2 regions of the Brachybacterium muris genome follow, and region 1 is predicted to be linked to the other one. Evidence: predicted binding sites of a transcription regulator. Region 1 holds the regulator's gene; the other holds the start of a gene.
The links. Region 1 encodes HspR, which represses chaperone genes until heat shock. Its sites were predicted from a motif close to AAGTTGAGTCNNNNNGACTCAACTT; they were not measured.

Region 1 (14,492 bases):
CCACATCGGTTCGCTCTCGGCGCAGCTGGTGTACGACCACGCCCGGATCGGCATGCCCGCGAACAAGCACGTGCTGGCCGAGATCCTGCAGTGGCAGCCCGACGTGGTCCACTCCCAGTGCGAGTTCTCCACCCATGTGTGGGCCCGCCGCATCGCCCGCACCCTCGGGGTTTCCCTGGTGCACACTTATCACACCATCTACGAGGACTACACCCACTACTACTCCCCCAGCCGCACCGTGGGCCGCAAGGTGGTCGCCACCTTCTCCCGCCGCCTGCTGGAGGGCACCGATGCGGTGATCGTCCCCACCGAGAAGGTCTCCAGGCTGCTGCGCTCCTACAAGGTGCGCCGCCCCATCCACGTGGTCCCCACGGGCCTGGACCTGCAGCGCTTCCGCCCGGCCACCACTGCCGAGGAGCGGGCCGATGCCGCCGCCCTGCGCGCCTCGATCGGGGTGCGCCCCGATCAGCGGGTGCTGATCTCCGTGTGCCGCCTGGCCAAGGAGAAGAACCTCGACGAGGTCCTGGAGAACCTCGCGGCCGCCGGCCGTGAGGACGTGGTGCTGGTGCTGGTGGGCGACGGCCCCTACCGCGAGGAGCTGGTGCACAGGGCCGTGGAGCTGGGCATCGCCGAGCGGGTGCGGTTCACCGGCGTGGTCGATCCCCAGGAGGTGCAGCGCTGGTACCGGATCGGCGACGTGTTCGTCAGCGCCTCCCTCAGCGAGACCCAGGGCCTGACCTTCATCGAGGCGCTGGCCTGCGGGCTGCCGCTGCTGTGCCGCCGCGACCCCTCGCTCGCCCCCGTGGTGATCGATGGGGTGACCGGTTGGCAGGTCGAGGGCACCGAGGAGTTCCGCCTGCGCCTGGACCAGCTCCTGGACGACGACATCTCCCGCGAGGCCATGTCGGGCGCGGCGGTGGAGCACGCTCGTGACACCTGCGGCGCCCGCGAGTTCGGCCAGGCCGTGCTCGAGGTGTACCGGCAGACCCGCACCCGTCGCACCCCCCGGATCCTCTCGCGCCAGGTCGTGCCGGCGTGAGCACCGCCGACATCGTCGTGAAGCAGCCACCGTGCCCCGTGATCCGCAAGGACCGCGCCACGCTCTCCCCTGCCCCCGCCCCTGCCGTCGACGCGACGGCCCGCCCGGAGCGCCGTCGCGACCCCCTGCGCATCGCGGCCCGCCTCTCCCCCCTGCTGGGCCTGGCCGTGAGCATCGGCCTGGTGAGGTGGGGCTGGCAGGCCGGCGTGCTGCGCTCCCTGGAGAACCTGCAGGGCTTCATCGACGGCCTGGGCGCCTGGGGTCCGGTGGCGTTCCTGGTGGTCTCGATGGCCTCGGTGATCTTCCCGGTGGTCCCGGGCGGGCTGCTGGTGGTGGCCGGTCCGGTCCTGTTCGGCCCCGTCGAGGGCACCGTGTACAACTACCTCGCGGTGTGCGCCGGGTCCCTGCTGAACTTCACTATCGCCCGCCACCTGGGCTTGGACCTGATCGAGCGGATGTTCTCCGCCAAGGCCGTGGAGAAGGCCCTGGGATGGACCCGCAGCCCGCACTTCACGCGGCTGTTCGCCACTGCGATCGCCCTGCCCGTGGCTCCGGACGACCTGTTGTGCTACCTGGCCGGCACCACCCGCATGACGTGGCGCACCTACGTGCTGATCATCCTCACCTGCAAGCCCTGGGCCCTGATCACCTACGGGCTGGGGGTCAGCGCCGTGCTGCTGAAGTTCCTCCCCTGGTGACCGGGCGATGACGACCAGACGTCCCCTTCGGGTGCTGATGCCGCGCGGGCTGTCCCGGATCGCCGGGCAGTCCGGGATCGGCGCCGCCATCCGCCACCAGGAGCAGATCGTGCGCTCCCTGGGGCACGAGGTGGTCACCTCCCCGCTACGTCCCTTCGACGTGATGCACCTGAACACCCCGTTCCCCGACACCCTGCTGCTGTCGTGGTGGGCGCGGCTGCGACGGCGGCCGGTGCTGATGTGGGCGCACTCCACCGAGGAGGACTTCCGGGACTCCTTCACCGGCGCGAACCGCATCGCACCGCTGTTCCGCCGCTGGATCGCGCTGCTGTACCGCCGCGGCGACGCGGTCATCACCCCCACCGACTACTCCCGCAGCCTGGTCTCCCAGCCCAAGTACGGGATCAGGCGCCGCATCCACGTTCTCTCCAACGGCGTGGACACCTCGTACTTCCGCCCCGACCCCTCGGCGCGCGATCGCCTCCGCACGTCCCTGGGCTTGCCTGCCGACACCCGCGTGGTGATGAGCGTGGGCATCCAGATGGTGCGCAAGGGGATCCTGGACTGGGTGGAGGTCGCCCGGCAGATGCCCGGTGTCACCTTCGTCTGGTACGGCCGCACCGACCCGCGACTGATCACCAACGACGTGGCCGCCGCGATCGCCTCGGCCCCGAGCAACTGCCTGTTCCCGGGGTACGTCAGCGCCGAGGTGCTGCGGGACGCGTACGCGGGCTGCGACGCTTTCTGCTTCCTCACCAAGGAGGAGACCGAGGGGATCGTGCTGCTGGAGGCCCTGGCCTGCGGGGCACCGGTGCTGCTGCGGGACATCCCGATCTACCACGACTGGCTGCCGGACGGCGAGGTCACCCACATGGTGCCGGGCGACGGTCCCGCCTTCCCCGCCGCGGTGCGGGAGAAACTGGGTGCCCTGCTCTCAGGGGACCTCGCGGACCTCACCGCAGCCGGCCGCGCCGCCGCGGAGGATGTGGACCTGGGCCGGGTCGCCGAGCGCCTGGCGGGGATCTACCGGGCCGAGGGCGTGCAGAGGAAAGGCTAGCGCCGTCGCTCGGGACGCCACAGCACCAGCGCTCCGCCGTCGGAGCGCTGGGGTCGCTCCCCACGGCGCAGAGGGGTGACGCGGCCGGAGCGGTCGGCGGAGAACACGCGCGAGCCGGGCCGGGCCACCATCTCCTGGAGGGCGGCCTTCACCGTCTCCACTTGTTCATTCAGTGCGCTGACCTCGTCCTGCAGGGCGAGGATGCGCTTGATGCCGGCGAGGTTGATGCCCTCCTCCTGGGAGAGACGCTGCACCTCGCGCAGCTGGGCGATGTCGCGGGCGCTGTAGCGGCGCCCGCGACCAGCGGTGCGGCGGGGCGAGACCAGGCCGATGCGGTCGTACTGCCGCAGGGTCTGGGGGTGCATCCCGGAGAGCTCCGCGGCCACGGAGATCACGAACACGGGTGCGCGGTCGTCGATGCGGTGCGGGCTCATGGCGATCTCCTCTCGTGATGGCGCTCCGGGTCTACGGGGCGGGGGGAAATGCTGGTCAGCGGGCGGCTGCCTCGAAGAGTCCGGCGCGGGGGTCCTCGTCGGCGAGCGCGTCGCGCAGGTCCTCGACGGCCTGGCGGGCCTTGCCCTCCACGTGCGTGGGGACGGCCACCTCTACGGTGACCTTGAGGTCCCCGGTGCGCTTCTTGGTCACCAGGCCCTTGCCGCGCACCCGCAGGGTGCGTCCGCTCGGGGTGCCGGCCGGCACCTTCACCTTCACGGTGCCGCCGTCCAGCAGCGGCACGGTGAGTGTGGCGCCCAGCACGGCCTCGTCGAAGGACACGGGCACGGTGATGCGCAGGTCGGCACCGTCGGCGCTCCACACGGGGTGGGGCTCCACATCGAGGGTGAGCATGAGGTCACCGGCCGGTGCGCCGCCGTGGCCGGGATGGCCCTTGCCGCGCAGGCGGATCCTCTGGCCGTCGTGCACACCGGCGGGGATGCGGGTGGTGACGGTGCGGCCGTCCACGTTCAGGCGCACCTCGGTGCCCAGGGCCGCCTGGCGGAAGCTGATCTTCGTGCGGGCATCGATGTCCTGGCCGGCGCTGGGGCGAGGGCCACGCCCTCCGCCGAAGCCGCCGCCGAAACCGCCGCCGGGCGCGCCGCCCTGCTGGCCGAACATGCGCAGCAGGTCGTCGAGGTCGGGCTCGGGCCCGCCGCCGGCAGGGTTGAAACCGCCGGGACGGCCGCCTCGGGCTCCGCTGAAGCCGCCCTGGCCACCGCCGAACATGGCGGAGAAGATGTCGTCGAAGCCGGCACCACCGGCACCGCCCGGGCCGCCGGGGCCTGCGGCGAAGCGGGCGCCACCGGAGCCCATGGCGCGGATCGCGTCGTACTGCTGGCGCTGCTCGGCGTCGTTGAGCACCGCATAGGCCTCGCCCACCTGCTTGAACTGCTCCTCGGCGTTCTTGTCACCGGTGTGGCGGTCGGGGTGGAGCTTCTTCGCCTTCTTGCGGTAGGCCTTCTTGATGTCCTCCGCGCTCGCGTCCTTCGAGACGCCGAGGACCTTGTAGAAGTCCTTGTCGAGCCAGTCCTGTCCGGACATGTGGAGCGCCTCCTTCCGGGAGCGTCAGGGAAATGATGAGAAGTCTGTGGGGTGGTGCGGGCCCGCCGGCCGGTCATCGGCCGACGGGCCCGCACCGGGGTACTGCTGTAACTACTGGTCCTGCGGGTTCAGGCAGGCCCGCGGGTGCCCACCCGTGCCGGGCGCAGCACGCGATCGTGCATCCGGTAGCCCGGCTGCACCACCAGGGAGATCGTGGCCTCGGTGGCCTCGTCGTCCTGCTCGTGCATGAGCGCCTCGTGGAGGCTCGGGTCGAAGGGCTCACCCTCCGCGCCGAAGCGGTGCAGGCCGTGGGAGCCCAGCACCTCCTCCAGCTTCTGGGCGATCGAATGGAACGGGGTGCCCTCGGTGATGTCACCGTGCTTGCGGCCCAGCTCCAGGTCGTCCAGCACACCGATCAGTGAGGCCAGCACGCGACCGACTGCCGCGTCCTTGCCCGCCTCGGCGGCGACCTCGATGCGGCGACGTGAGTTGACGTACTCCGCCTGGTCCCGCTTCAGCTGCTCGCCCAGGCTGTTGACCTGCTGCTCGAGCTCGCTGATGCGGGCCTGCTCAGGCGAGGCCTCGCCCTGGCCGCCGGCCTGATCGCCCTGGGCTGCCTGCTCGTAGAGCTCGGCCGCCTCGGCGTCGATCGGGTCGACGGGAGCCTCGGAGGCATCCGCTGAGCCCGCGCCCTGCGAACCCTGGTCCGCGGGGGCGGAGCCCGACGGACGGATGCTGCCGTCCGTCGGGTCCACCTTGCGATTGTCGGTGAAGGAGAACCGCGGCTCGCCCTCGGGGCGCTGTGCGTCGTCGGGAGTGCTCTGGTCCTCGGTCATCACTTCTTCTCCTCGTCCTCGTCCACGATCTCGGCGTCGACCACGTCCTCGTCGGAGGAGGCATCGGCGCCGGCCTGCTCACCCTCGGGGCCCGCGGTGCCGTCGGCCCCGGGAGCGCCCTCCTGCTGCGAGTAGATCGCGGTGCCCACGGCCTGCAGGGCCTCGTTCAGCGCGTCACGCCTGGCCTCGAGGTCCTCGGTCGAGGCGTCCTCCTTGGCCAGGGTCTCCTTGGCCTCCTTGATGGAGTCCTCGGCCTTGGTGCGGTCCGCGTCGGAGATCTTCTCGCCGTTGTCCTTGATCAGCTTCTCGCCCTGGTAGACGAGCTGCTCGAGGGTGTTGCGGGCATCGGCGTTCTTGCGACGCTCGGCGTCCTCGGCGGCGTGGGCCTCGGCGTCCTTCACCATGCGGTCGATGTCCTCGTCGGACAGGGCGGAGCCGCCGGTGATCTGGATGGACTGCTCGTTGCCGGTGCCGCGGTCCTTCGCGGTCACGTGCACGATGCCGTTGGAGTCGATGTCGAAGGTGACCTCGATCTGGGGCATGCCGCGGGGGGCCGGGGCGATGCCGGTCAGCTCGAAGGTGCCCAGCAGCTTGTTGTCCCGTGTGAACTGGCGCTCACCCTGGAACACCTGGATCGCCACGGAGGGCTGATTGTCCTCGGCGGTGGAGAACACCTCGGAGGTCTTGGTGGGGATGGCCGCGTTGCGCTCGATGAGCTTGGTCATCACCCCGCCCTTGGTCTCGATGCCCAGGGACAGCGGGGTGACGTCCATCAGCAGGACGTCCTTGCGCTCGCCCTTGATCACCGCGGCCTGCAGGGCAGCGCCCACGGCCACGACCTCATCGGGGTTGACGCCCTTGTTGGGCTCCTTGCCGCCGGTGAGCTCCTTGACGACCTCGGTGACGGCCGGCATACGGGTGGAGCCGCCCACCATCACCACGTGGTCGATCTCGGAGACGGAGATGCCCGCGTCCTTGATCACCTGGTGGAAGGGTGCCTTGGTGCGCTCCAACAGGTCACTGGTCATGTCCTCGAACTGGGCCCGGGTGAGCTTCTCGTCGAGGTGCAGCGGGCCGTTCTCGGTCATCGAGAGGTACTGCAGGGAGATGGTGGTGGAGGTGGCGGAGCTGAGCTCCTTCTTCGCCTGCTCGGCGGCCTCCTTGAGGCGCTGCAGGGCGATCTTGTCCTTGGACAGGTCCACCCCGTCCTTGTTCTTGACCTGCGAGATCAGCCAGTCGACGATCTTCTGGTCCCAGTCGTCGCCGCCCAGGCGGTTGTCGCCGGCGGTGGCCTGGACCTGGATGGTGGAGCCGTCCTCGTCCTTGGTCACCTCCAGCAGAGACACGTCGAAGGTGCCGCCGCCGAGGTCGAACACGAGGATCTGCTCGTCGTCCTTGCCCTTTTCCAGGCCGTAGGCGAGGGCCGCGGCGGTGGGCTCGTTGATGATGCGCAGGACGTTCAGACCGGCGATGGTGCCGGCGTCCTTGGTGGCCTGGCGCTCCGAGTCGCTGAAGTACGCGGGGACGGTGATCACCGCGTCGGTGACGGACTCGCCGAGGTAGCTCTCGGCGTCCTTCTTCAGCTTGCCCAGGATGCGGGCCGAGATCTCCTGCGGGGTGTACTTCTTGCCATCGATCTGGGTGGTCCAGTCGGTGCCCATGTGACGCTTCACCGAGGAGATGGTGCGGTCGACGTTGGTGACGGCCTGGCGCTTGGCCACCTCGCCGACGAGGACGTCGCCCTGCTTGGAGAACGCGACCACCGAGGGGGTGGTGCGGGCGCCCTCGGCGTTGGTGATGACGGTGGGCTGGCCGCCTTCGAGGACGGCGACGCAGGAGTTCGTGGTTCCGAGGTCGATTCCGACGACACGGGACATGTGTGCCTGCCTTCCTGCGACCTTCCGGTCGCGTGTGGTTCATGCAACCGCCGGGATCGGCGGCAAGACTGAGTGACAGCGACTCAAGTAGAGATCGCGAGTCGCTCCTTGTCAATCTGCGACGCACTGAACTTGAGTACATGGGGCTCAACCTTGGGCGAGATGGTTCTATTCCTTCACCCATCAGTGCTGGCCTGTGATGCCCGCCACGGGCACAGGCGCTGTGACCCGAGCGTCCGGTGCACCACGGCGCGGCCCCGCCACTGCCGGTCGATCTCATGGATCATGGGTGAGTGAATGCTTCGCCTGTGCACCCCCGTCCCGCTCCTGCCCGCCCCTCGTTCCCGCGCCGCCGGCTGCTGCGGTCGGCCCTCGCCCTGCCCTTGGCAGGTGGCCTGCTGGTGGCCTGCGACGGCGACGACACCGCCCCCGGCACCACGAGCGACGCGGGCGGTGCCGCGCAGGACCCTGATGCCGTCCAGCGCTCCACCGAGACCGCCGGGGTGATGGCGGCCGACGCGAACGCCGTGAGCGCCGCGACCTTCACCTCCTCCCCTGTGGCGGTGGTCGCCGCGAGCGAGGACGCCGCCGTACTGGCCCCGGCAGCCTCCGCCGCGATCGCGCTGGGCGTCCCCCTCCTGATCGGGGATGCCACCTCCGTCGCAGAGCCCCTGAACGCCCTGGGGGCGAATGCGGCTCTCACCTTCGGCCAGCTGGAGCTGGACGGCGTGGACATGGTGCGCGGAGGCGGTGACGTCGAGGCGCTCTCGAATGCGACCGGCCATGACTTCACCGAGCGCCACCCCGTCGCCGCGGAGGACCTGGCCACCGAGATCGCCGGCCTCGAGGCCGGTGGCGGGGTGCTGCTGACCATCGGCGAGGACCCGGTGCCGGGCGAGGACCTCGACGGCAAGCGGAAGCTGCCGGACTTCGAGGCCGCCTCCGGGGACTCCGCTCCCCTGGCGCTCACGGCCACGGGTGCCGAGGTGCCCGTCGGAGCCCTGGCCGCCGCGAAGGCCGCCGGCGCCACGATGACCGAGCTGCCCCATGCCGATCCCCGCTTCTCGAGCGACTCGGTCCAGGCCGTCACCGCCGCCACCGGCCCGGTGCTGGCGCTGAGCCCCGAGTTCGGCGACCAGTTCCCCGCTCGCGTCGAGATGGCCCGCACTGTTCCGGAGGTCCCCGGCGGTGGCCAGCTGGTGATCCCCGGCAAGCGGATCATCGCTCTGTACGGTCACCCGGGCTCCCCCGTGCTCGGTGTCATGGGCGAGCAGGGCCCCCAGGAGTCGGTGGCCCGTGCCGAGGAGCACGCCGCCCCCTACCGTGACCTCACCGAGGACACCGTCGTGCCGTCCTTCGAGATCATCGCCACGGTGGCCTCCTCGACCGCCGGTCGGGACGGCCGCTACTCCAACGTGTCCACGATCGATCACCTGCGGCCCTACGTGGATGCGGCGCGTGAGAACGGCATGTTCGCGATCCTGGACCTGCAGCCCGGTCGCACCCACTTCCTGGAGCAGGCCAAGATCTACGAGGAGCTGCTGAAGGAGCCCCACGTGGGCCTGGCGCTGGACCCGGAGTGGCGGCTGAAGCCCGACCAGGTACACCTTAAGCAGATCGGATCGGTCGAGGCCGCCGAGGTCAACGAGGTCTCCGCGTGGCTCGCCGAGCTCACCCGTACCAACAACCTGCCGCAGAAGATCCTGGTGCTGCACCAGTTCCGCTACTCGATGATCCGCAACCGGCAGGACCTGGACACCTCGCATGATGAGCTGGCGATGATCCTGCATGCCGACGGCCAGGGAGGCCAGGGGGCGAAGACCGCCACCTGGGAGGCGCTGAAGAAGGATCTGCCCGAGGGGATCCACATGGCGTGGAAGAACTTCTACGACGAGGACATCCCGATGCTGGACGCCGAGCAGACCTTCCAGGTGGAGCCCACCCCGGTGATGGTCTCCTACCAGTGACGCGCTCTCGCGCCTGATCACATAGCCTCTTCCGGTGTCCCGCTCCGCAGCCCCTGCTCCGCGCCCCGCTGATCACGACGACGGCCCGCCCGATTCCAGCCGCTTCCAGCATCTGGACGGCGGTGCGGTGCGCCGTTCCGCCTTGGAGTTGCAGAACCGGATCTCCTCCCGCTTCCCCGACCGCAGCCTGTGGGAGGTGTGCGGCGAGGTGGTGGCGCTGGTGGATGAGGTCAACGCCGGCTCCGGCATCAGCCGACGACGCGTGCGACTAGCCCGCCTCCTGTCCCGCGTGGGCATGGTCGCGGTGGTGCTGTTCCTGGGCGGTGCCGTGGCGCTGGCCGCCGCCGAGCTGGCCTCCAGCCCCGACGCGGTGGGCCCGGTGGATCTGCTGCCGCTGATCGAGACGATCATCAACGACCTCGTCTTCGGCGGCATCGCCGTGTTCTTCCTGTTCACGGTCCCGGAGCGGATGGAACGGGCGCGGGTGCTGCGGATCCTGCACCGCCTTCGGTCCCTCGCACACGTGATCGACATGCACCAGCTGACTAAGGTGCCCGAGCGCCTGGAGCGCTCTTCCCCGGAGGACGGCGGCCTCGGGATGACCCGAGCGGAGCTGACCCGCTACCTGGACAACTGCACCGAGATGCTGTCACTGGTGGGCAAGAGCGCGGCCCTGTTCGCGGAGGACACCACCGATGGTGACGTGCTGGATGCGGTGGAGGGCATCGAGACCCTCACCTCCGACATGGCGCGCAAGGTGTGGCAGAAGATCGCGATCATCCAGCAGGAGAGCTGAGGCCACGGCCCCTGCTCCTGCGCGGCGGACCCTGCTCCTACGCGGCGGGCGCTGATCCGCACGCCCCCGCGGGGCTCTTTCAACCCTCGCGGCGGCGCACCATCTCGTCGATCCAGATCGGCGCGAACGGGGAGGTGCAGTTCGGTGGGGTGGGATAGTCCTTGAGCACTTCGAGGCGCTCCCCGATGCCCCGTGCGCGGGCGCGCAGGTCGGGGTTCTCGATGCCGATATGGGCAAGGCACGTGTTCATGCCCCACTGCAGGCGCTCCGGGGCGTCCTTCATCTCGGTCTCGATGCGGTCCAGCAGGGCGGGCAGGTCCAGGCCTTCGGGCTTCTTCTGGACCTTGTCGGCGGTGAGTGCCCAGCCGGCGCCCTGCACCACAGGGTCAAGATCCGTCATCCAGCGCTGCCGCAGCTGCTCGGCGTGCTTCCCCTTGCCCACGATGTAGTTGACCAGCCAGTCGTGCACCTTCGGGCTGCCGGCTCCGCGCAGCATCGCATCGAGCTGGTCGGCCTCGAAGTCCTTGGGGCGGGAGATCAGGATCGCGACCAGTCGCCCAGCGCTGTCGCCCTTTTCCCACAGCTCACGGGCCAGCTCGGGCTGGTGCTTGAGCTCCTTGGCGAGAGCGCGCAGCTTGGTGAGGTTCACGGCGTGGTCGTCGCCGTGGCGCTGGTTGACGGCGAGGATCTTCGGATCGGCCATCTCCCCGAGCTGCGCCAGCACCTCATCGGCCCTTGTCGCGGCCTCCTGCGCGGACTGCTTCCCTGCCGTCGATGCCGTCGATGCCGTCGATGCCGTCGATGCCATCGATGCCATCGATGCCATCGATGCCATCACCGTGCTCCTTTCGCTGAGACTGCGGAGGTCAGCATACGAGAGCAGGGGCGCGGGCCCGGTCGGCCACGGTCAGCTCGACGGGTTCAGGTGAGCTGCATGGTGGTGAGGCAGGTGGCGTCGTCCTCGGTGGCGGTGGAGATCGCGGTGGTGGAGGTGGCACCGTCCACGGTGCAGGTCATCTCGTAGCTGCCGCCTCGCGGGAGCCACAGTCCGAAGAACCCGTTGGGGTGGGTGCGTTCGGTGCCCTCGTGGATCACCTCGCCGGTGGAGGCGTCCGCGACGCGCACCTCGACTTCCACCTCCGCCAGTTCGCCGCGGCAGGTGGTGAGGCTGTGGAACCAGCACTCGTGGGTGCCCTCGACGAACGGCGCGGTGGAGAGGTAGAAGTCGCCCTCGATCGGCAGGGCCAGCTCCCGCCCCTCCGCGTCGGACATGAGCAGCTGGGAGGGGCGCACCGAGGCCATCAGGTCCTGCGGCCTCTCGTCGAGGGTCAGCGCCTCCAGGTGCTCGATGATCTCGCGCGTGTCCATGCCCTCCAGGCCGTGGGCAGCGAGCAGGTCGCCGGTGCCTGCCTGGGAGCCTCCGCTCGTCGCGCCGTCGGTGGCGGTGCCGTCGGTCGATGAGTCCGGGGTCGGCCCCGCAGCATCCGGCTCATCGTTCCGGCATCCTGCGAGGAACAGCGGTGCCAGCGCCATCGAGGACAGCACGCCACGACGTGCCAGGGGTGCTCGAGGAGCTTCGACGTGGTGGGCGCGAGGTGCCATGTCTATCGTCTTCCGTTCGTGCTCGATCCGGGCAGATACGCCCAGCCGTACCGAAACTACACCCCCAGGGGGTATCGCGTCGGGCCCTTCGGCCCCGTCCGCCATCGACCGACATCACCCGCCGTCGCACACGGGTGAGAATGGACGGGTGAATGCTGCCGACATGACTGCACCGGATGCGCTCGCATCCGCCTCCCCCTTCTCCGCCCGTCGGTCCGTTCGGCTGAGCCGCTCGGGCCAGGAGGCGTGGATCGTGGCCGACGAGGTGGACGAGGGCTGGGTGCTGCAGATCGGCGGCATCGACCAGTCGCATGTGGACCTGGCCGATCCCACTCGGGTGGTGCACGAGTATCTGCGGCGCATTGCGAACGTGCTGGATGCGTTCCGGCTGGCCGGGGAGCCGATCCGGGTGCTGCACCTGGGGGCCGGCGCTCTCACCCTGCCCCGGTACGTGCAGGCCACACGGCCGGGATCCCCACAGGTGGTGGTGGAGATCGAACGGGAGCTGCCGACGCTCGTCACCGGCGCTCTTCCACTGCCTGCGGGCACGGCGCTGGAGGTGGTGATCGGCGATGCCCGCGAGTCGCTGGCCGCGATGGAGGGCGAACGGTTCGATGCGATCGTGCTGGACGTGTTCTCCGGCCAGGAGTCACCCGCACACCTCGCGACCAGGGACTTCTATCTCGAGGCACTCCCCCACCTGGAGGGCGATGGGCTGCTGCTGGTGAACGTGGGCGACGACGCCGGACTTCACTTCGCCGCAGGCCAGGCCCGGGAACTGGAGAGGGCGGCGGCAGAGCACGGCCTGTCAGAGGTGTGGCTGCTGGCAGACTAAGGGTTGGTCACGCATCTGCGGGAGGGGAATCTGGTGCTCGCCACGGGCGGAGCACTGTCCTCCCCCGCGGTGGAGGATTGGCGCGTGGCCTGGAACAAGGCAGGCCCTCATCCAGCGGCGGTGCTGGACCCGATGGAGACGGCCGACTTCGTAGCGCGGGTGCTGGGCGAGGCGTGAGCGCGGGCGGCGGGCGGCGGGCGGCGGCAGTCTTCCTGGGCGTCGCGCCCCCGCGTGACTCCTTGCTGGGCATCGTCCTCCTGAGCGGTGCCGCGGGTTGTCCACATTTCCGGATACTGGTGGCCCTGTCCACGATGTCTAGTTAGTGCGCAAGGGTTCGACCTCCCCTCCGGAAGGCTCCCCATGCATCGTCGGATCCTGGCTCCAGTAGCCGCAGCAGCGCTTGCGTCCGGCCTCGTGGCCTGCACCGACACGGGCGGCAGCGGCACCGTGACCACGCCGCCACCCAGCATCAACATCGGTGGCGGCAGCGACGACGGTGGCGCTGAGCCCAGTGACGGCGGCAGTGGCGCCAGCGACGGCGGCGGGGATTCCCCTGCCGCAGCGCCCGACATCCCCGCCCCGGACCCCGCCGACTACCGCGGTATGGACCAGAACACCCCGGAGGGTGCGGAGCAGGCGTTCCGGTACTACGTGGCCGTCATGATCTGGGGCTATCAAACGGGGCAGACAGATCATTTCGAAGATCTACATAACCCCGAATGTCAAACCTGTATCTCAAATACAAGATCCATCCAAGGTCTTGCGAAAGATGGCAAGTATTGGTCCCAAACGACCATCGAGGACATCGGGACCGCCCACTTTGATTCAGACCTGTACGACCTCGAAGTGGGGTACACATTCCATCTATCATCTCACACGGAGCCGTCACCCGAATCCGACGAGGTCGCACAAGAGCCGCGCACAAAATTTATTTCGGCCGCGGCAATGACCTTCGAGGAAGACCAGTGGGTGGTCATGTCAGCAAGGTTCACCCCCGACGAGGCAGACGATGACTGAGGGACACCAAAGTCAATTCATTTACAGAGCTGCTTGCTGCGTTCTTGCCTGGCTCCTCCTCGCGGCGCTACCGGCACCACGTCCTCAGCAATCGACTCAGTCATTGAAGACGGAAAGATTGGAGTCTCTAACGAAGAGGTTGACCAATCCACCTCAGGTAACAACGTTCCGAGTCTCAGCGCAACCGATGGAGGTGGCTCACTTCACGGCACCCCCGCTCAAGCTCTCGATCGGTGGGTGACTCGGAGCCGCAAGACGACGGAGTGGGGTGGAAACAACTGCACCGGCGTAGCGGGCGCTCCGCAGAACTGCATCGCATCGACCGCCGCGTGTACCACGGGCACGAACTACTCCATCGACGCCGGCGGCGTCGCCGTTCCCCGCGCGACTGCTAATTCCCGCACTCGTGCGGAGGGTGAGGTGACGATGGAGTCGGTGACGACTGCCCGTCCAGCCACTGGGTGCGCATGCGGGACCGGATGAGGGGTGGCTGCCGGTGAACATGATCAACGTCCTGTACGCCGACCCCACCACCCAAACCCTGGAGACCGAGCTGCTGGGCGTCCCCGTGCAGGTGCGGGCAATCCCGATCCAGTACCACTCGGACCTCGGAGACGGGAACACCATCACCACCAAGAAGCCCGGCAAGCCCTACCCCTCCGAGCAGGTCACCGCGACCTACACCCAGGAGGGCTGGTACGACATCACCCTGACCACCACCTTCGCCGGACAGTTCTCCGTCGACGGCGGCGAATGGCAGGACATCGACGGCACCATCGAGATCGCCTCCGACCCCGTCCCCCTGTTCTCCAAGTCCCTCGAATCCAGACTCGTCAACCCCGACATCCCCGTCGACGAAGAAACCGATCCCTGGATCCCCCCACGAAACCCCGACACCGAAGGCCACCGCGACCCCGCAGCAACCCACCGCGAACTCTGACGTGAGCCGAACCGCACAACTCGCCGCAGTTCAAAGCTCTGACTGATCGCAGTATTGTCCTCAATCTTTCCCACAATGAGGATCAGATGAGATAAGGTTCCTCCCCAAGACTCAGTTATCCACAAGGCGTTCCACAATCGGAAAGCCGGATCTCAGTTCCTCCCCACTGAGAGTTTTCCACAAAGAAGTTTTTTCTTGGCCTTGACCAGCAATTTCAGCTCAACCAGGTCGCGCATTTGCTTCGTTTGTCAGTCGGGGTGGATTGAATGGGGGCATGGAAACACCGCGCACG
Region 2 (14,492 bases), 2.2 Mb from region 1:
GCATGGTGCGGTGACCGGAGGGCCTCGAGGTGCACCGGCGTACGGCCCCTCCGACCCCGGGGCCGATCCAACGCCCGCCAGGATCATCCCGCAGGCTGACCGGGACACCACTGGGGCCTGATGCGCAGGTCAGGGCCTCGGAAGGAAGGTGGAGCCATGAGAGACGCCACCATCGCCACCAGCCGCACCCGAGCTTCCGACACCCCTGATCTGATCGACTACCGGCCCGCTCCCCAGGAGTGGGGTGGCACCGAGGCCCTGTACCGTCTGCGCGCCGCCAAGGCCCGCGCCGCCGAACAGGGACTGGACCCTTCCGTGCTCGAGATCGCCACGGAACCCACCGCCGGTTCGCCCTGCCCCGTCGGCCGATCCGCACGGCGTCGGATGCCCGTGGCCCGTCACCGGCGTCAGCCGCTCTGGCGCACCCCGTTCTCCTTCGCGTCCTGAACGGAACGTCCTGCCCGCCGGTAGCGCCGAAGCCCAGCGCCTAGGATCCAGATATGACATCGACGCCTTCCGCACCTGACCCAGTGGGCCCCGTACGAGGCACCGCCGAGCCGGTCGTCGGCGCGACAGATCCCGTGCGCCCCGGCGTCCTGGACCGGGCCGTGCGCGCCGGGGTCACGGCACTCGGTGCGCTCCCCGACGCGGTGCTGCGTCGCCTGGCAGGCACGCCCACCGTGATCGACGGGCAGAGGCTCGAACCGGAGGTCCAGCTGGCCCTCTCGGTGCTGCACCGGCTTCCGGGCAAGACCTTCGAGGAGTTGGGTCTTGCCAAGGGGCGCCGCCAGATCGACGTCGAGGCCTGGCAGTTCGGCGGCAGGCCCGCCCCCGTCGGCCGCATCCAGGACATGCTGATCCCGGGAGCCGACGGGCCGATCCCAGCCCGGCTGTACCACCCCGTGGGCGCGACCCCGGAGACCCCGGACGGCGCGACCCCGGAGTCACGCACCACGTCGAGTCCCGGGGCGCTCCGCTCCCCCGGCGCAGCTGCTCCCCCGCTGGTGCTCTACTTCCACGGCGGAGGGTTCGTGCTGGGGTCGATCGCCTCCCACGAACCGATCGCCCGCTTCCTGGCCCACCATGCGCAGGCCGCGGTGCTGCTGGTGGGGTACCGGCTGGCCCCGGAGCACCCCTTCCCCGCCGCCCACGAGGACGCCATCGCGGCCTACGCCTGGGCCGCCTCCCACACCGAGGACCTGGGCGTCGCGAACCGGATCGCGGTGGCCGGGGACTCCGCCGGCGGCAACCTCGCCCTGGCAGTGTCGATCGCGGCGCGGGACCGGGGACTGCCCGCATCGGACGATGCCGGCCCCCTCGCCACGGACCCGCGCGTCTCCCCGCTGCGGGAGCCCGACCTGACCGGTCTGCCGCCCACCTACTTGGCGTACGCGGGCTTCGATGTCCTGCGGGACGAGTCACGGGAGCTGGCCGACCGGCTGCGCGAGGCCGGGGTGCCGATCACCGAGCGCTGCCACACCGGCCACATCCACCCGTTCTCCAACGTGCTCGGCGTGGGCCGCACCGGCCGCGCCGCGGCACTGGAGATCGCCCGGGCCGTGCGCGAGGGACTGCAGCGATGAGCGACCGCACACCCGCCGACCGCCTCGCCGCCGAGCGCACGGACTACGGGACGGGGAGCCTCGCGGACGAGGCCGCGAACGATCCCCTGGCCCTGTTCGATGCGTGGATGGCGGAGGCCTTCGAACGTCGGGAGAGCCACGGTGACCTGGCCGAACCCACCGCGGTGGTGCTGTCCACGATCGCCGTCGGCACCAACGGTGGGGCCGCCGATGGGGCCGACGGCGGGGTCGATAGAGTGATCCGCCCGCGCTCCCGCACCGTGCTGCTGAAGGGCCGCGACGAGCGCGGGTTCGTGCTCTACACCAACCTCGACTCCGACAAGGGCCGGGAGGTGGCCGCGAACCCGTCTGCCTCCCTGCTGCTGCCCTGGTACCCGCTGCAGCGGCAGGTGCGCATCGAGGGGCTGATGGAGCCCGTCGATCCCGCGAAGGCCGATGCCTACTTCGCCTCCCGCCCCCGTGGTTCGCAGATCAGCGCCTGGGCCTCCCGTCAGTCGCGCCCGGTGGACTCCCGGGCAGCGCTGGAGGCGCAGTACACCGCGGCCCAGGAGCGCTTCGAGGGTGCAGACGTGCCGCGCCCGCCCTTCTGGGGAGGGCTGCGCCTGGTGCCGGACCGCATCGAGTTCTGGCAGGGCCGCCAGAACCGCCTGCACGACCGGATCGTGGTCACCCGAGTGGGGGTCGACGAGCAGCACGATGCCGCCTGGGAGCAGCACCGGCTCCAGCCGTGACAGGGACCGGAGCAGGGGCCGACGGGGCGGGCAGTCTCCCGGTCAGCGCAGGTCGAGGAAGGCGCGCAGTTCGGCGAAGGCCGCAGGCAGCACGGAGTAGTGCGCCCACCTGCCTCGCTGCTCGCGGGTGACCAGACCTGCCTCCACCAGCTTCTTCATGTGGTGGCTCACGGTGGGCTGGCTGATCCCCATCAGCTCCGTGAGGTCACAGGCGCACACGGAGGCGCATCCCTGATCCGCGACATGGGCGAGCAGCCGCAGCCGGGTCGGGTCCGACAGCGCCTTGAACGCCTCCGAGAGCCGCTGGGCATCTGCGGCGTCGAGCGGTCCGGTGGCCAGGGTGCAGCACTCCTCGTCCCCCCGCGTGCCTCCCGCGGCGGTCGCGGCGAGCGGGACGTCGTCGCGCACGGCGACTCGGCTTGCGCTCGGGGCAGGCGGGCTGGACATGGGCACACCATACATTGACGAGCATCGATATGACGCCCTACAGTGCGAGCGGTCGACACATCGACGCCCATCGATAGAACTGAAGGCGAGCCACTCACCGTGAGCACCCCCACCGCCACCGCGGACACCCGTTCCCCCGTGCTGCAGGAGATGTCCTTCCTGGACCGCTGGCTGCCGGTGTGGATCCTGCTGGCCATGGTCACCGGCCTGCTGCTGGGCCGCTTCGTGCCCGGCCTGAACACCGCTCTGGAGGCCGTGAAGATCGGCGGGATCTCGGTCCCCATCGCACTGGGCCTGCTGGTGATGATGTACCCGGTGCTGGCGAAGGTGCGCTACGACGAGACCCGCCGGATCAGCGCGGACCGCAGGCTCATGATCTCCTCCCTGGTGCTGAACTGGGTGGTGGGCCCCGCCCTCATGTTCGCCCTGGCCTGGATCTTCCTGGCGGACCTGCCCGAGTACCGCACGGGGCTGATCATCGTGGGACTGGCCCGCTGCATCGCCATGGTGCTGATCTGGAACGACCTCGCCTGCGGTGATCGCGAGGCCGCCGCGGTGCTCGTCGCCATCAACTCCGTGTTCCAGGTGATCGCCTTCGGTGCACTGGGCTGGTTCTACCTGCAGCTGCTGCCCACCTGGCTGGGCCTGCCCACCACCAGTGCCGAGTTCTCGGTCGGCACCATCGTGCTCAGCGTGCTGGTGTTCCTGGGCATCCCCCTGCTGGCCGGCTTCCTCACCCGCCTGATCGGCGAGCGCACCAAGGGCCGCGCCTGGTACGAGGAGCGCTTCCTGCCCCGCATCGGCCCGTGGGCGCTGTACGGCCTGCTGTTCACGATCGTGCTGCTGTTCGCCCTGCAGGGCGACGCGATCACCTCCAACCCCCTGGACGTGGCCCGCATCGCGGTACCGCTGGTCGCCTACTTCGCGATCATGTTCCTGGGTTCCCTGCTGCTCACCCGCGCCATCGGACTGAACTACGCGAAGTCCACCACCGTGGCGTTCACCGCGGCGGGCAACAACTTCGAGCTCGCGATCGCAGTCGCGATCGGCACCTTCGGCGTCACCTCCGGCCAGGCCCTGGCGGGTGTCGTCGGCCCCCTCATCGAGGTGCCCGTGCTGGTGGCCCTGGTGTACGTCGCCCTGTGGCTGGCACCCAAGCTGTTCCCGGGCGACGCCACCGTCCCGGCCCGCTGAAGCGGACCGGGACCGGGACCGGAGGCGGCGTCAGCGGCGTGCGGGCCGCAGCAGGCGCATGGCGTTGACGATCACCAGCAGCACGCTGGCCTCGTGCACCAGCATCCCCAGGGACATGGTGACCCCTCCCAGCAGCACACCCAGCAGCAGGATCCCCACGGTGACCAGGGCGATCACAATGTTCTGCCGCATCACCGCGACGGTGCGGCGGGCCAGTCGCAGCGACTGCGCCAGGGCCGACAGCGAGTCCCGCATCAGCGCGATGTCGCTGGTCTCGATGGCCACCGCACTGCCGGCGGCCCCCATCGCGATGCCGATGTCGGCCGAGGCCAGGGCGGGGGCGTCGTTGACGCCGTCGCCCACCATCGCCACGGTGCGGCCGCGCGCCTGCAGCGCCGCGATCTGATCGAGCTTGCCCTCGGGCAGCAGACCGGCGTGCACGGTGTCGATGCCGACCTCGGCGGCCACGGCCTGGGCCACGCGGGGCTGGTCACCGGTGAGCATCACGACCTCGCGCACTCCCGAGCGGCGCAGGGCGGTGATCGCGTCGGCGGCCTCGGCGCGCGGGGGGTCGGCCAGTCCGATCACGCCCAGCACCGAGTCGTCCAGGGTGACGATCATCGGGGTGCGGCCGCGCCGGGCCGTCTCATCGGCCAGGTCGATCGCCTCCCGGGCCTCGGGGCGGTCGGCGATGTCGGACTCGCGCAGCATCGCCTGGTTGCCCACGGTGATGGCACGGCCGCCGTGGCGGGCCAGCACACCGCGCCCCACCACCGCATCGGCCTGCTCGGGGATCTGCCCCAGGTCGAGCCCGTCGGCCCGGGCGGCCTGGACCACGGGGGCGGCCAGGGGGTGGTCGCTGGTGAGCTCGGCGCGGGCGGCCCACAGCAGCACCTCCTCGCGGGTGCGCCCCGGCAGCGGGAGCACGTCGGTGAGCACGGGCCTCCCGGTGGTGAGGGTGCCGGTCTTGTCCAGGGCCACGGTGTCGATCCGGGCGGAGGTCTCCAGGTGCTCGCCGCCCTTGATCAGCATGCCGTCGCGCGCACCGCGGCCGATGCCCGCCACGATCGCGACCGGGATGGAGATCACCAGCGCGCCGGGGCAGGAGATCACCAGCAGCGTGAGCGCCAGTTCGACATCCCCGGTGAGCACCCCGAACACGACGGACAGCACGATGATCGCCGGGGTGTACCAGCGGGCGAAGCGGTCCATGAAGGCCTGCGTGGGGGCCTTGGCGTCCTGCGCCTCCTCCACCCGGCGGATGATGCGGGCCAGCGTGGTGTCCGCGCCGATGCCCTCGGCGAGGACGGTGAGCAGTCCACCGGTGGCGACGGTGCCGGCGTAGACGGGGTCCCCCTCGGACTTCTCGGCAGGAACGGACTCGCCGGTGATGCCGGCCTCGTCGATCGCGCCGCGGCCGGCCAGGACGTGCCCGTCCACGGGCACCCTGGTGCCGGGGCGCACCAGCACCTGCTCCCCCTGCCGCACCTCGGTGGCGGCGATGGTCTGCTCGGTGCCGTCCCGCAGCACCACGGCCTGCTCCGGGGCGGTGCTCACCAGGTCGGTGAGGGCCCGACGGGTGCGCTGCAGGGTGCCCTTCTCCAGGGCGTGGCCGATGGCGAACAGGGTGGTGACAGCCGCCGCCTCCCAGTACTCGCCGATCACGATCGCGCCGATGGTGGCGATGGAGACCAGCAGATCGATGCCGATCACCCGGTGGCGCAGCGCCCTCACGGCGGCGATCAGGATCGGGGTGCCGCTCACCAGGGCCGCACCGACCATCAGCAGGTCAGCCGGCCCCGGCAGCACCGATCCAGTGGCCGGGGAGCCGGTCAGGGCGTCGAGCAGCCAGGACAGGCCGATCAGGACGGCGGCGATGCCAGGGCGCACCCAGGCGCGGGCCGGGAGCAGACCCGGCCCGGCCCCGCCTCCCCGCTCGGGGGCGGCGGGGGTGCCCGTGGTCTCCTCCTCTCGCAGGGTGGGGGTGGGGCTCGTCATGACGGTTCCTCTCGTTCCCGGGGGAGTCGGCTGGTTGTGATCAGAAGGCGGAGGGGCGGGCGGTGTAGCCGGCGCGCTCGACGGCATGCACCAGCTCGTCGACGCCGGTCACGGACGGGTCGTGGTTCACCTCGATGCGGGAGGAGGCGAAGTGGACGGTGGCGTCGGTGACGCCCGGCAGGGACCGCAGGGCCTTCTCGATCTTGGAGACGCAGGAGGGGCAGGAGAAGCCCTCGGCGCGCAGCACGGTACGAGTGGCAGCGGGGGCAGCAGTGGTGGTGTCGTCGGTGGTCATGGGGTTCCTTCCGGTCGGGTGAGCGGCCGTTCCGCTCATGACAGGAAACTTAGATCCGTCAGAACCGCAGTGCCTTGACGTCGGTCTAGCGCCGCTGCCGGGCCGCATGCCACAGTGATGCCATGGCCACCGATCCCCCGAGCAGCAGAACACCGGCGAGCCTGCCCGAGCCCGCCGGCGCACCCCGGGACACCTGCGTTGCGCGGGTGCCGATCTTCTCCCTGCTGAGCCCCGAGGACCAGCAGGCGGTGGCCTCCTTCGCTCACCCCGTGGACCTCGAGCGCGGGCAGCAGCTGTACCGGGCCGACGACCCGCTGCGCCGCCTGTTCGTGGTGCACCATGGGAAGCTGAAGCTGGTGCGCACCTCCGTCACCGGTCGCGAGCACCTGCTGCGCGTGGTGGGGCCCGGGGACGTGGTGGGCGAGCACACCTTCCTCACCGGGACCCGGCCGGACTTCGCGGTGCAGGTGCTCGAGCCTGCGCAGATGTGCGTGTTCGACCACCGGGACCTGGCCACGCTCGTGCGGCGGTTCCCCGCGATCTCCGTGGCCATGCTGCGGTCGCTGAGCGATCGTCTGGTCGCGAGCGAGAACCGCCTCGCGCTGGCGGGGGCGGAGGTGCCGGTGCGGGTGGCGGAGTACCTGCTCGCCCTGCCCTCGCAGGCGACGACGGCCGAGGGGCATCCGCTGGTGCGCTGGCCGCTGCCCAAGCGGGACGTGGCCGCCCTGCTGGGCACCACCCCGGAGTCGCTCTCCCGCGCCCTGGCCCGTCTGCGGGACGAGGGCCTGGTGATCCCGGCGGGGGAAGCGGTGGCGCTGCCGGACCTCGACGCACTGGAGGAGCGGGCGCGATACTGAGGGCGCCATCCGCACTCCCCGAAGGTAGCCACCCATGAGCACCGCCCCTGAGCAGCCTGCAGCACCGCCCCCCGCCGGCCCGGCACCGAACCGGAAGCGGAACCTGATCCTCGGGATCGTCGGCGGCCTGGCCTGCCTGGGGCTCCTCGCGGCCGTGGTGATCGGGCTGATCGGCTTCGCCCTGTTCCGCGCCCAGCCCTCCGATCCCGTCTCCAACGGGAATCCTGGCACGCCGAACCCGGACGCCCCGGCAGCAGAGGCACCACTCACTACCCCTCCCGGCACGGCGGACGACCAGCCCTACCTCGAGCTGAGCAGCGCGGCCGACGGCCCCGTGGTGGACGTGTACCTGGACTTCCTGTGCCCGCACTGCGCCACCTTCGCCGAGAGCAACGGCTCGGACCTGCAGGAGCTCGCCGAGGCCGGCACCATCACCCTGCGGGTTCACCCTCGGCCGATGCTGGATGCGAACTCCTCCCCCGCCGGATACTCGGGCCGCGCCGCGAACGCTGCGGTGTGCGCCTACGCGGAGGACCCGGCCCTGTGGTTCCCCGTGGAGGAGGCCCTGTTCGATGAGCAGCCCGGCGCCGAGGGCCTGACCGACCAGGAGCTGACCGAGGTCGTCACCGACGCGGGTGCGAGCGACGCCGTGGGCGAGTGCATCACCGCCGGCACCTACCTGCCGTGGATCCAGGACGTGGTGGAGCCGCAGGCCCGCGAGAGCACCCAGGGCACCCCGACCGTGCTGATCGACGGCGTGCAGTACACCGGGACCCTCGACACCCCCGGCGCGCTGCGCGAGGCGATCGAGGCCGCCTGATTACTGACTGCTCCTGCTGAGCGCTGCCTACTCCTGGTCGGGGGCGGGCAGGCGCAGGTCCTCGCCGCGGGCGATCGCGGCGTGCTCACGCAGCACCTCGATGCGCACCACGTCGATGTCCACGGGGCCCTCGATGCCGGCCACGGTGCCGTCGAACCGCAGCTGCCACACCGACCAGTCCTCCAGCGAGGGCCGCCCCAGGTCCGAGTACAGCCAGTCCGGGCGGGAGTCCGCCACGGGCAGCCCGTAGTGTGCGCGCCACTCGCTGGAGGAGTAGATGACCATGCGACGACCCCAGGCCTTCTCCACCTCGTACGTGAAGGCGTCGATCTGGGCCTGGGCGTCGGCCGCTTCGGGGCGCGCATCGCAGGCCCCGTCGAACTCGAGGTCCAGCGCCGGCGGCAGGGCGGCGTCGTCCGGCGGTGCGGCGGCCAGGAACGAGGCGGCCTGCTCGGCGCCCGGGGAGCACAGGGTGAAGTAGTGGTAGGCGCCGGGGGTGATCCCGGCGGCGCGGGCCCCGTCCCAGTTCTGGCGGAAGTGGGTGTCCACGAAGCCGGTGCCCTCGGTGGCCTTGATGTAGGCGAACACGTAGCCGTCGCCGGCCACCTGCTCCCAGTCGATGTCCCTCTGGTAGCTGGAGACGTCGATCCCCATGGCCTCCTCCGCGGTGAGCTGCGCACCCTCGGGCAGCTGAGTGAGGGCGGGGGCATCGGCGGGGGTGGCGCCCACGGTCATGGCGGCATCGTCGGCCCGGCGCGGTGTGTCCCCGCCACCTGCCAGGTTCGCCACCAGGGCGGTGCAGCCGCCGATCACCAGCAGCAGTACGAGCGCGAGGGCGGCCACGGCGATGCGCTGGCGGCGTCGGACCTGCTCACGGGTGAAACGGGGCACGAGCGGACACTACCTGCCGCGGGCGTGCACGGTCGCGAAGGCGCGCAGCAGATGGGGCGGCAGATCCGCGGTGCGGCGTCCCAGCAGCGCGAAGATGTCCTCCATCTCGCCGGGGTCGAAGTAGCCGTGGTCGCGGTAGGCACGGGCGCGCTCCATCACCGCGGGCACGTCCATCTCGGGGTGGAACTGGGTGGCGTACTGCTTGGTGCCCACGCGGAACATCTGCACCGGGCACTGCTCGCCGGTGGCCAGCACGGTGGCGTGCGCGGGCAGCGCGGTGACGGCCTCCTTGTGGCCCACCAGGCCCGTGAACACCTCCGGCAGGCCGGCCTCCACGACCACCGGGTCCTCCCTGCCGGCCTCGGTGAGGGTGATGGGCACGGCCCCGAGGGGTTCGCCGTGGGTGCGGTCGATGGTGGCTCCGGCGTGGGTTCCCAGCACCCCGATGCCGTAGCAGGCGCCCAGGAAGGGGATGTCCTGCTCCATCACCTGGTCCAGCACCTCGGTGAGGGCCTTCTCGGCGTGGATCTGCTGGGCGCTCTTGGACTCCACCGGGTCCGAGACGGTGAAGGGGCTGCCACCGAGGTAGATCCCGGAGATCTCCTCGGCGCGGATGCGGGGGGCGTCCTCCCGCTCCAGGCGGATCCACTGCAGGTCGGCGTGGTCGAGCTCGCTGAAGCGCTGGAAGGAGGCGGCCTCGGCGCGGGCCACGTCGTCCTCGGGTCGGGTGGTGAGCAGCAGGAACGGTTTCACGCGAGAATGCTACGGCCACGCGACCAAGGAGAATGCCCGTGCCCCCCACCGCCAGCATCCCAGGCACCGCGACCGATCCCGCCGAGCCCGCGACCGCCGAGCCCACCGGCCGGATACGCAGGTCGGGAGTGCAGGCCGGGAGCCCAGGTCTTGGGGGGCGGGTTCAGCTGTTCGCGCCGAGGCGGGTGCGCAGGGCGTCGGTGAGCCCCTCGACCTCGACCCTCACCTCGGGGCGGCGGAAGGACTCGGGGGTGAGGCTGAAGCGCTGCGTGGTCTTGGCCTTCCCGTTCTCCTCGATCACCTCGAGGCCGTCCTCGCGGTAGCCGCAGGCGCGGGAGACGCCGCAGGAGGGGCCGTTGCCCACCACGGCACTGGTCTCGGCGCGCTCGGCTCCGAGGTGGTCGAAGGCCAGCACCAGCACGGCCTGGCGCATGAGCTTCCCGTAGCCCTGGCCCTGCTGGTCCAGGGTGAGCCACGATCCGGATCCCACCACGCGGCGCACCGCGAAGTGGGAGGCACTCAGGTCCTGCATGCCGATCAGCTGATCGCCCAGGAAGATCCCGAAGGAGATCACCCAGCCCTCTGCGCGGAGCTCGGCGCGCAGATGCCACTGGAACTGCACGGAGTTCGCCACCCGCTGCTCGGGGTCCACGTCGTACCAGGGGAACACCTGGTCCGAGGTCATGTCCGCGAACACGGGCCGGCGCAGCAGGGCGGTGTACGCAGGCAGGTCCGCATCGCGCAGGGGGCGCAGGGTGAGGGGGCCGGCGGTGATCCGCAGACCGAAGGGCGGGTAGGCATCGATCAGTGCGGCGTCCGAGATCAGTGCGGCGTCCGAGATCAGTGCGTCGTCCGAGATCAGTGCGTCGTCGGTCGACATGGTCGGCTCGTCGGCCGACGGAGGCGGGGAGGTGGTCACCGAGCCAGCGTACCGATGGCCCGGTCCGTGCCTCCTGCTCCGGGACGCACTAGCGCCCCCTGTATCCCGGAGGACACAGGGGGCGCGCGTCAGGGCCGCATGCCGGTCAGGACTGCGAGTCACCCTCGACGGTGCGGTCGGTGTCGGAACCGGCGGTAATGCTGTTGCCGCTACCGGAGCCGACGGCGGTGGAGCGCTCGGAGTGGGCCACGTTGATCTTGCGCGGCTTGGCCTCCTCGGCCATCGGGATGGTCAGGCGCAGGACGCCGTCGGAGTACTCGGCCTGGATCCGGTCCAAGGACACCCGGCTGCCCAGGGTGAGCTGGCGGGCGAAGGTGCCGGTGGGACGCTCACGGGTGAGCCATGCACGGTCGGCGTCGCTCGCGGAGGCCGGCTTGCGCTCGGCACGGACGGTGAGGGTGCGGTCCTCGACGTCCACGTCGACGCTGGCCGGGTCCACGCCGGGCAGGTCGATCTCGGCCACGAAGCGGTCGCCGTCGCGGTACAGATCCATCGGCATGCCCACCGAGGCGGGCGTGCGGGTGAGGTCGGAGAAGAAGCGGTCCACTTCCTGGAACGGGGGGAAGCTGCGAGCCATGGTGTACCTCCTGCAGTACGGATGTGCGGATCGAGCGGTGGGGCCGGTGGCTGGTAGCCCGCCGGCACCCCTGTCACCCAGCATGGCACAGACGGCCCTTCCTGTCTGCTCCCGGGGCGGAGAAATCTGGGCGGCGGTGACGGGGCTTCGACCGATCCTGCCACCGGCGCTGTCGAGCTCGCCGTGAAGCAGGTCAGCTCTGACCCCATCGACCCGTCGCTGCAGGCGGTAGAGCTCATGGCCTGGGGCGACTCGGGCTATGGGACGTGGGCGGAGCCGATCCTGGCGCGACTGGAACCGGCCTCACCAGATCAGCCGACGGACGGGGACCTGGCCTGCACCGGCCTCATCGAGACCGGGCAGTTCCTCACCCCGTCGGCCGCGTTCACCATGCCGGAGCGGGTGCGCGCCCCGCAGTGACCGGCCCGGGTCGGATCCCACGCTGACCGGCTGGGCCGCATCCGGCGGTGGCAGGCTGGACCGCATCCCGCGGCGAGCGCTTGGCCGCCGGGTCAGCCCTGTGCGCCGAGCCGCGCGCGCAGGGCATCGGTGAGGCCCTCGACCCCGACCTCGACCCGAGGCCGACGGAATTGCTCGGGGGTGAGGCTGAAGCGCTGCACGGTCTTGGCGCGGCCGTTCTCCTCGATCACCTCGAGGCCGTCCTCGCGGTATCCGCAGGCGCGGGAGACACCGCAGGACGGTCCGTTGCTCACGACGGCGCTGGTCTCGGCGCGGCGGGCGCTCAGGTGGTCGAAGGCCAGCACCAGCACGGCCTGGCGCATGAGCTTCCCGTGGCCCTTGCCCTGCTGGTCCAGGGTGAGCCAGGAGCCGGAGCTCACCACGCCGCGCACGGCGAAGTGGGAGGCGATCAGGTCCTGCATACCGATCAGCTGCTCGCCCAGGAAGATCCCGAAGGAGATCGCCCAGCCCTCGGGGCGCACCTTCGAGCGCAGGTGCCACTGGAACTGCACGGCACTCGACACTCGCTGCTCGGGATCCATGTCGTACCAGGGGAACACCTGGTCCGAGCTCATGTCGGCGAAGACGGGCCGGCGCAGCAGCGCGGTGTAGGCGGGCAGGTCCGCATCCCGTAGGGGGCGCAGGGTGAGGTCCCCGGCGCTGATGCGCAGCCCGAAGGGCGGGTAGGCGTCCACCAGGGCGGTGTCGACCACAGCGGTGTCGCTCGGAGCGGTGTCGCTCGGAGCGGTGTCGACCACAGCGGTGTCGATCTCACGGGTGCCGGAGGCTGGCGGAGGGGTGGTGGGGCTCACCGGGCAAGGGTATCGGCCGTCCCCGCGCATGGACGCGCCCCCTGCATCGGGAGGACGCAGGGGGCGCGAGTGAGGGGGCGATCAGGGATGTCCCGATCGGGTCCGGGGCCGATCAGGCCTGGACGTCGCCCTCGATGGTGCGGTTCTCGTCGGTCGAGGTCCCGGATCCGGAGCCGACGGCGGTGGAGCGCTCGGAGTGGGCCACGTTGATCTTGCGCGGCTTGGCCTCCTCGGCCATCGGGATGGTCAGGCGCAGGACGCCGTCGGAGTACTCGGCCTGGATCCGGTCCAAGGACACCCGGCTGCCCAGGGTGAGCTGGCGGGCGAAGGTGCCGGTGGGACGCTCACGGGTGAGCCATGCACGGTCGGCGTCGCTCGCGGAGGCCGGCTTGCGCTCGGCACGGACGGTGAGGGTGCGGTCCTCGACGTCCACGTCGACGCTGGCCGGGTCCACGCCGGGCAGGTCGATCTCGGCCACGAAGCGGTCGCCGTCGCGGTACAGATCCATCGGCATGCCCACCGAGGCGGGCGTGCGGGTGAGGTCGGAGAAGAAGCGGTCCACTTCCTGGAACGGGGTGAAGCTGCGAGCCATGGTGTACCTCCTGCAGTACGGATGTGCGGATCGAGCGGTGGGGGCCGGTGGCTCCCTGCTGACATGCAGGACAACGCGGCGCCTGCCGCCCCTATTCCAGAGTTGAGCCTACCGGACTCATGTCTGCTGTGCCACAGAGGCGCAGGACGGGGTGCAGCCTGCCTCGTCCGGCCGGGACAGGGGGAGGGACCCATCGGCGAGCAGCACTCCCCCGCCCGCTCCTCCCCAGGTCCCAGGGACGCAAGCCCCAGGGAAGCTAGTCCCCCGGGCAAGCAAGTCCCAGGGAAGCAGGGCCCGGTCCGCCCCTCCCCCAGCATGGCGCAGACGGCCTGCACTGTCTGCCCCTTCGCGGTGAACACTGATCGACGATCCGGAGCGTCGACCCTGCCCGGCCGCCCCGCGCACCTACCGTGGGGCCATGACGATCGACGTGCTGCTCTCGGGTTTCGCTCCCTTCGGCGGGGCCCCGCTCAACGAGTCCTGGCAGGCCGTCCAGCTCGCGGCCCGGGAACTGCGTGGGCAGGGCGTGGCAACCCAGATCCTGGAGCTGCCCGTCGAGTTCGGCACCGCGGGCCAGCAGCTGGCTGCGGCCGTACGCGAGCACCGCCCGCGCCTGGTCGTGGCCACGGGTCTCGCCGCCGGCCGTACGGGGGTCACTCCGGAGCGGGTGGCAATCAATGTGCGCGATGCCCGAATCCCTGACAACGCAGGCGAGAGCCCGGTCGACCAGCCCGTGGTCGATGCCGGGCCCGTCGGCTACTTCTCGACGCTGCCGGTGAAGGCGATGGTCGCCGCCCTCGGCGAGGAGCCACCGGTCCCGGGGTCGGTGTCGCAGACAGCCGGCACCTATGTGTGCAACGACGTGTTCTACCTGCTGCAGCACCTGCTGGCGACCGAACAGGGCCTGGCGGGGATCCGTGGCGGCTTCGTGCACGTCCCCGCCGCGGAGGAGCTGCCGGTGGAGGAATCGGCCCGGGCACTGGCGCGGATGGTGCTCACGGCCCTGTCCACACAGCAGGACGCCCCGGTGGCCGGCGGCGCGGAGCACTGAGCCGGGCCCTCGCAAAGAGCTGGGCCGCCCCCAAACCTGATTTATCCACAGAGTTGTCCACAGTTGGGGATGAATGACAGCCTTGTAGTTCCGCAGGTCGCTCGCCCGGGGACTCTCTTGGGGTGCTGATCTCAGCCGGACTCCGGGGGGCGAGGCCATGGCGAGGAGCCCGAGTTGCTCCCTTGCGACCACCGGCTGTCCACATCGACACCACAGTTGTCCACAGCAAGATCGTGAAATCCCCCGCGCATCCCGAGTTATCCACAATCTTGTCCACGGCTGGGGATAGTCACACCGTTGTCATTCCCCGCCCCGAAGCCGCTGGCGCCGCTGCCGCTGGCTCCTCGCGCCCCTGGCCCCCCTGACTGTCCCTCATTCCGCCACCCCATCTGGTCCCCCTGGCTGGCCTCATCCCGTTCCCCATCTCGTGACCCCCTAGCTACCGATAGGTATGGAGCGTGAGGTGTCGGAATGGGCGTCCCATTCCGACAC

Region 2: JOD52_RS15345 (Hsp20/alpha crystallin family protein) is a predicted target of HspR. The motif match lies at 13,049-13,073, and genes of this name have one in related genera.

Annotation. Positions count from the first base shown of each region.
Region 1 is NZ_JAFBCB010000001.1:1,041,369-1,055,860, reverse strand. Features, by position in the region: gene JOD52_RS04875 (glycosyltransferase) at 1-1,039, shown strand, start outside; gene JOD52_RS17690 (VTT domain-containing protein) at 1,036-1,737, shown strand; gene JOD52_RS04865 (glycosyltransferase family 4 protein) at 1,745-2,794, shown strand; gene JOD52_RS04860 (heat shock protein transcriptional repressor HspR) at 2,791-3,228, opposite strand; gene JOD52_RS04855 (DnaJ C-terminal domain-containing protein) at 3,284-4,330, opposite strand; gene JOD52_RS04850 (nucleotide exchange factor GrpE) at 4,459-5,166, opposite strand; gene dnaK (molecular chaperone DnaK) at 5,166-7,043, opposite strand; gene JOD52_RS04840 (hypothetical protein) at 7,337-9,010, shown strand; gene JOD52_RS04835 (hypothetical protein) at 9,045-9,806, shown strand; gene JOD52_RS04830 (DNA alkylation repair protein) at 9,886-10,632, opposite strand; gene JOD52_RS04825 (CueP family metal-binding protein) at 10,728-11,408, opposite strand; gene JOD52_RS04820 (spermidine synthase) at 11,572-12,243, shown strand; gene JOD52_RS17685 (hypothetical protein) at 12,277-12,420, shown strand; gene JOD52_RS04815 (DUF6318 family protein) at 12,604-13,260, shown strand; gene JOD52_RS04810 (hypothetical protein) at 13,763-14,200, shown strand; gene JOD52_RS04805 (HNH endonuclease) at 14,475-14,492, shown strand, end outside.
Region 2 is NZ_JAFBCB010000001.1:3,288,386-3,302,877, forward strand. Features, by position in the region: gene JOD52_RS15265 (GNAT family N-acetyltransferase) at 1-14, shown strand, start outside; gene JOD52_RS15270 (hypothetical protein) at 157-447, shown strand; gene JOD52_RS15275 (alpha/beta hydrolase) at 501-1,583, shown strand; gene pdxH (pyridoxamine 5'-phosphate oxidase) at 1,580-2,314, shown strand; gene JOD52_RS15285 (ArsR/SmtB family transcription factor) at 2,357-2,761, opposite strand; gene arsB (ACR3 family arsenite efflux transporter) at 2,912-3,955, shown strand; gene JOD52_RS15295 (heavy metal translocating P-type ATPase) at 3,986-5,953, opposite strand; gene JOD52_RS15300 (heavy-metal-associated domain-containing protein) at 5,994-6,248, opposite strand; gene JOD52_RS15305 (Crp/Fnr family transcriptional regulator) at 6,371-7,105, shown strand; gene JOD52_RS15310 (DsbA family protein) at 7,140-7,925, shown strand; gene JOD52_RS15315 (GH25 family lysozyme) at 7,953-8,816, opposite strand; gene JOD52_RS15320 (glutamine amidotransferase) at 8,826-9,569, opposite strand; gene JOD52_RS15325 (GNAT family N-acetyltransferase) at 9,733-10,488, opposite strand; gene JOD52_RS15330 (Hsp20/alpha crystallin family protein) at 10,595-11,086, opposite strand; gene JOD52_RS15335 (hypothetical protein) at 11,270-11,506, shown strand; gene JOD52_RS15340 (GNAT family N-acetyltransferase) at 11,599-12,357, opposite strand; gene JOD52_RS15345 (Hsp20/alpha crystallin family protein) at 12,470-12,949, opposite strand; gene JOD52_RS15350 (pyroglutamyl-peptidase I) at 13,368-14,000, shown strand.